2 regions of the Salibacterium lacus genome follow, and region 1 is predicted to be linked to the other one. Evidence: riboswitches for the same ligand, from Rfam matches in the RefSeq annotation. Region 1 holds a riboswitch; the other holds the start of a gene.

Region 1 (3,208 bases):
CTTTTTTGGCTGTGCCTTCTGCGGCATCCTGCCCTTTTTCGCGGAACTGAAAGCAGGTAACCCCTCCCTTCACTGCCTCGTGCAGCGCATCTTCCGGATTTTTATCTGTATTGTTACTTCCCATAATAAAATAAAGCAGGTACTGCTCTTTATTCATCATTTTTTTCCACCCGCTTCATGTTGAGGCTCTGTCGGAGATCAAGGTCTCCGACATGATATAAAGCATTCAGAAGCTCGACCTGGAACGTCCCCGGACCCTGGTTGGCCGCGAAGCCTTCTGCCCGTTCTGCTGCAGTGCCGTAAAACCCAAGCGCTGCCGCCGCTCCATGAACCACATGATCCGAGACCGTTAAAAAGGAGGCGGCCACTGCACTGGCAAGACAGCCGGTACCGGTGATTTTTGCCATCATCGAGTGTCCGTTATGCACTTGATACGTTTCCTGTCCGTCAGACACCGCATCCACCGGACCGGTAACAGCAACCGGAGTCCCTAAAACATCCGCCGCGTGCTCCGCAATCACAGCTGTGTCTTTCTGGTCACCGGAGACGTCCACCCCTTTCATCTCACTTTCGAGTCCGGTAATGGCCGAAACTTCTCCTGCGTTTCCGCGAAGGAGGGTAACGTCCAGTTCTTTCAAAAGTTCACGGGCTGTATTGGTGCGGTACGGTGTTGCACCGGCTCCTACCGGATCCAGCACAATCGGGATTCCTTTTTGGGACGCTGCTCTGCCTGCTGCAAACATGCTCTCCACCTGTTCCGGATGAAGAGTACCAATATTCAATACGAGAGCATCCGCCGCCCATGCCATGTCCGCTGCTTCTTCCGGAGCGTCTGCCATCACTGGAGAAGCCCCAACTGCCAGCAGACCATTTGCGTTAAAATTCGCTACGACGGTGTTAGTGATATTATAGATTAAAGGATTCCGCGTTCGAACCTGTTCTAAATAAGATGCAGCTTCTTTTGCTTTCATTGCCATGCCCTCCTTATTTTTTGAGCAGTTCTTCTACGGTAAGACGCGACCCCCAGTGGTTGACCGGACCGTTTCCTTTTCCGAGTCCCAGCGGCTGCGAAATCGCATACGTAATAAAGTCTTTGCTTTTTTTAACGGCCTCTTTCACTTCTTCTCCCCGTGCAAGGTGAGCAGCTATAGCTGCAGAAAATGTGCATCCGGTACCATGGGTATGCTTTGTTTCTGTTCTGGGAGCACTTACAACGTCCACAGTACCATTGTAGTAGATAATGTCTTCTGCATCGCCTTTTGCGTGACCGCCCTTCACAACGGCTGCTGTTACTCCCATATCCTCCACAATCATTTGTGCCGCTTTTTCAGCATCTTCCCGGGTATGGATATTCATACCGGTCAGTAATTCTGTTTCTGCCATATTCGGCGTCACCACTTCAGCGAGAGGAAACAGCTTATTCTTCATCATTGAAGTTGCTTCATCCTCCATCAGCGAATCACCGCTTGTTGCTACCATAACAGGATCTATGACCAGTGGGATGTTTCTACCTTCCAGCAGTCGCGCCGTTTTCTCAATCATAGCCGGCGTCGCAATCATTCCTGTTTTTACAGCTTGAGGTTCGATATCTTCCAGAACAGCTGTTATCTGTTCTTCGAGTGCTTCAATGGGAAGATGCCATACGTTACGGACCCCTTCTGTATTCTGGGCTACAACCGATGTGACGACCGCCATGCCGTAAGCTCTGCATTCCTGAAACGTTTTCAGGTCCGCATGAACCCCCGCTCCCCCACTGGGATCAGTACCGGCAATGGATAAAACACTTGGAATATTATTCATTATCTTTTCCTCCTTCGTAAGAAAAGCACAAGCGCCCTGAATAACGGAATTCCAGGTTGAGACGCCTTGTCCTGAGGCATTCTGAAGACAAGCCGTCGCCGCCTGAAGTGGAGTCATTAAAAATGCCGCTCTTCATCAGGAAGAGCGGCTGCACGTCTATTACTATACTTCTGTGCGCCCGCTCCACTTTCCTCCGATGGTACTAGCCATATCAGGTTCTGAGGGACCGACGCCGGGCAGGCATCATCTCAGCTGTTTTCAGCGCCCCTAGTGGATAGCTGTGACAATTCATCTTTTAATCTATCGTACCGGACGGGATTCAGTCCTGTCAATCTGCGTGGATGCAAATCCCGGCCTCTACTGTCCGCTGTTCTTTTCGCCTTCTTTGATAATACGCTCAAATTGTTTAAATGTATCCAGCACCTGTTTCAAATCCTCCAGATCAATCTGTGTTAAATAATCCTGGACGATGAATGCCTCGAACGACTCAAATTCTTTTTTCAGCTGCCTACCTGTCTCTCCAAGACTCATCGTCACTTCCCGGCGGTTCTGCTCATTGATGGAGCGGATGAGCAGATCTTCGTTTTCGAGTTTATTGACCGATTGTGTCACCGCACTTTTTGAAATGCCGAGCCGCTGTGCCATGTCTTTAAGAGACATGCCCTCGTGACGGATAAATAAAATCATAATGGACTCCTGCCGGGAGGTCAGCTGCAATTTACTTAGAATCGGCAGTTTCGGCTGCAGGTACGTCGCTATATTCTCCAAAGCATCGAGTGATTGAAGATATACTTTCTTATATTCCTCCGTATTCATGATAACCCCTTTTCTCTCTCCCCTTTACAATAAAGCATCCGACCAGCCGTAGTGCAGCAATGCTCCTACAGCTCCACTGTATTCTCCCCGGGGCAGGAAGTAAGGTTTCTTTCCTCTTAATTCGGTATATCCTATAATAATTTCTTTCAGTGTATCATGCCCGGCAAAGGTTGAGCCAATGTAGACAACGGCATCTGTACCAAGCCGGTCCGCCGCCTGCACACTCATCGTGGTGATGGTTTCCCCTATCATTCTTACCACCGCTGAGATGTAGTCCTCGCTTGAAAACCCGGTTTCTCTCATATTCGCAGTGTTCCCGAAGTTACTCGCGGTTAACGCGCCGGAAATCGGCGGTGTCTCGTGGGAGTATATGTCCCCCACCGTAATATTCAGTGCTTGTCCGTTTCCGTTTCGTCCCATCTCCAGTATGGTTTCAAAATCGCTCCTGCCGGTCAGAAGATACGAGAGACCCAGAAGAGTGCCTCCTCCCATCCCGCTTCCTCCAATACGTTCATAAGCATCTTCGGAAACATAATGGATCGAAGTCCCGGTTCCAACATTGGTGACAAGAAATTGACTGCTGATTTCAGGA
Region 2 (3,208 bases), on a different contig from region 1:
GCTTTTTCGGTAATGAGGGGGCTTCCTATATTTTAGTATCCTATGCCAACCGGCTTCTGTCACTGTGCGGACCCGGCGGAAAGGTGTACCGTATGAATGGGGATGAATTTGCTCTATTAGCGCCTCCTGGTACGTATAAGGATCTTAAGGAGGAGATTCCGGCTGATGTCGAGGAACCCTTTTTGTACCATCATGAACCTGTTTACCTGGAAATCAGCATTGGTGTGAGCGCACAGACAGTCACGGCGGAAAAACAGCCTGCGCAGCTGTTGCAGGAAGCGGATCTCGCCATGCAGAAAGCAAAAGAAACCGCGGGCACCGCGCTTCACTTCTATAATAAAGCGTTGGCCGATGCTTCTTTGAATGAAGTTAAACTGCGTCAGGATCTTCATCACGCACTGGATTCAGAAGAAATGTACCTGATTTTTCAACCGCAGCTGTTTCTGACAAATGGCAGGATATATGGTTTTGAAGCTCTCCTTCGGTGGGAGCACCCGAAACAGGGCTATATTTCTCCAGGCCGCTTTATCCCGGCTGCTGAGGATTCAAGCATGATTCACCCAATCGGCCGCTGGGTTTTCAAAGAGACATGCCGCCTCTTAAAAGAAAGACAGGACCAGGGAGAGACCATGTACGGCGTTAGTGTGAATGTATCGTTTCGTCAATTTCATGACCCGGGCTTTGGACCATATGTTAGTCATACGCTGACCTATTACGGCATTGATCCAGGCCTGATCACACTCGAACTGACAGAGTCTGCGACCATCGACAACCTTCATGATCTTGTCCCGACCCTGACCAGATGGAAGGAGGCCGGCATCAAACTGGCGCTGGATGACTTTGGTTCGGGCTATTCTTCGATGAATTATATCGGAACGCTCCCGTTTGATTTGATTAAGATTGACCGTTCCTTTATTCAGGACCTTCCTGCCTCCTACTCCAAAGGATCCATCGTGCGGGCAGTACTGGGCCTTGCTCACGACCTGGATATGACAGTCGTTGCTGAGGGCGTGGAAACAGAGGAACAATGGGACTGGCTCCGTGCTCACTCCTGTGATGCCGCCCAGGGCTTTCTCATTGGAAAAGGCAGTCCTTCCATCAACGCCTGTATACAGGAAGCCTTTTCTTCCTGAAAACGAATCGTTTTTTCCGCGTTTATGCTTGATGATGCCGGGGAAAAATATTTACACCGAATACGATTAATAGAAAGGAGCATACCAATGAGTCTGAAAAAGAAACTCTTCAGTACCGCCAAAGAGTATTTAAAAGACGAGAAAAACCGGGAAAAAGCAAAGCAGATGGCCAACACTGCTGTAAATAAAGCAAAGCAGATGAAGAAAAAATAAGCCTGTCTCCCGTATGTATTTCACAAAACTATTTTGACAATACATCATCTTCATGATACGTTAAAAGCAATCGCATACAAAGAGGCCGCTGGGGGCGCTGTAAAGCTGAGATAAGGAATGCCGTATTCCTTGGTCCCTTAGAACCTGCTCTGGTTAGCACCAGCGAAGGGAAGTGGAGCCGGCATATCTGTCTGTGGATGAAAGACGGTCTTTGCGCCGTCTCAACCATAATATCTCCTACCAAGCAGAGCCGCTCCATTTCCGGAGTGGCTCTTTTTATGTGAAAAATCACAGAAAGGCAGGAGTTGAATGATGAGATTTTCAGAGAAATTGAGACAGAACACGGATCATATTTTTGAGGCCTGCTATGACCACCCGTTCATTCAGGGTATCGGCAAAGGACACCTGGAAAAGGAGCAGCTCATCCATTATGTGAAGCAGGACTATGAATATTTGAATGCCATGATTCAGGCACGCGCCCTCGCCATAGCCAAAAGCAGAACCCGGGAGGAAATGGAATTATTCCATTCCGGAATCGGATTTATTTTAAACAGTGAAATTCACCCCCACCACAATTTGTGTGACCAGGCCGGGGTCGGATACGATGAACTGCACGGATATCCGCTCGCTCCCACCGCCCAACACTATGCTAAACATATGCTTCACACAGCCTACGAGGGCAATATCGGGGATATCATCGCAGCTACCCTGCCATGCCCGTGGATTTATCTGGATGTCGGCCGCCGGCTTATTGAGGACTATCAACCGGATGAAACCCACCCTTTCTACGACTGGATTACATTTTACGGACAGCAGGAAGAACCCCGCATGCAGGAATACCTGGATAAACTCGATCAGATGGCAGAAACCGCATCCGACGAGGAAGTAAAACGCTGGGAAGAGCACTTCCTGGACGGCTGCCAGCTGGAATATATGTTTTTTGATATGGCTTATAAAGCCCATGACTGGCCGTTTGCCGAAGATAAAAAACCGGGGCATGCAGCCCAATGAGACAGAACCATACAATGAATCTCCGCGAAATCGTGGTGATGGCGTTTATTTCTGCTGTCTTCGGGGTCCTTTATTTAGTCTGGATATTTCTCGGACAGCTTGTGACAGGCATCCTGGGTCCGGTAGGCGGCGGCTTGATGGCGGGCTTTTGGATTATGGCCCCCATTGTCTGTGCCCTGATCATTCAAAAACCCGGGGTGGCCCTGTTTGCTGAGCTTATCGCAGCCGGCACCGAAATTATGGTTGGATCGGTCAACGCCGGATCGGTGCTGATCCTCGGTTTCACCCAGGGACTTGGCGCAGAGCTTGTGTTTGCTGTGTTCCGGTACCGCAGTTTCAAGCTGCCTGTGCTGATGCTTGCAGGAATGGCCGGTACAGCCGCCAGTTTTCTGACCGAGTTTGCCATGTTCGGATACAGTCAGTTTGCAGCAGGCGTCGTCTGGTTCATGCTTGGTACAATGCTGCTGAGCGGTCTGCTGCTTGCCGGCTGGGGAAGCCATTACCTGACGTGGGCACTGGTGCGGACCGGTGTTCTTCATAACTTTGCCATCGGCCGCAGCATCCGCCAAAGGAAACAGGAGAGGGGGGCATCATAATGAGTGGTGCATCCATCCACGGGTTGAGCATTACTTATCCTGCAGATAACCAGCCTGCCCTTCCACCTCTCGATCTTGAAATAAACACCGGCGAAAATATTCTTATTACCGGGCCGAGCGGCTGCGGCAAAAGTACACTCGCTCTTGCGCTGCAGGGCTTGATTCCAAGAGCCATCGAGGCTGAAAAAACAGGAATTCTCACCGTAAACGAAACAGAACCGGAACACTGGACAATAGCACAAGCCTGCCATCACG

What was found. A riboswitch is a leader RNA that binds a small molecule or an ion and turns the genes downstream of it on or off. The one in region 1 is predicted to bind thiamine pyrophosphate.
Region 2: another riboswitch for thiamine pyrophosphate. It lies ahead of tenA (thiaminase II); the one in region 1 lies ahead of thiD (bifunctional hydroxymethylpyrimidine kinase/phosphomethylpyrimidine kinase).

Annotation. Positions count from the first base shown of each region.
Region 1 is NZ_JBHUML010000003.1:46,467-49,674, forward strand. Features, by position in the region: gene thiE (thiamine phosphate synthase) at 1-157, opposite strand, end outside; gene thiM (hydroxyethylthiazole kinase) at 150-971, opposite strand; gene thiD (bifunctional hydroxymethylpyrimidine kinase/phosphomethylpyrimidine kinase) at 985-1,800, opposite strand; TPP riboswitch at 1,972-2,079, opposite strand; gene ACFSUB_RS10855 (MarR family winged helix-turn-helix transcriptional regulator) at 2,158-2,616, opposite strand; gene coaW (type II pantothenate kinase) at 2,641-3,208, opposite strand, start outside.
Region 2 is NZ_JBHUML010000002.1:1,792,288-1,795,495, forward strand. Features, by position in the region: gene ACFSUB_RS09980 (putative bifunctional diguanylate cyclase/phosphodiesterase) at 1-1,133, shown strand, start outside; gene ACFSUB_RS09985 (hypothetical protein) at 1,221-1,346, shown strand; TPP riboswitch at 1,427-1,534, shown strand; gene tenA (thiaminase II) at 1,659-2,357, shown strand; gene ACFSUB_RS09995 (ECF transporter S component) at 2,354-2,953, shown strand; gene ACFSUB_RS10000 (ABC transporter ATP-binding protein) at 2,953-3,208, shown strand, end outside.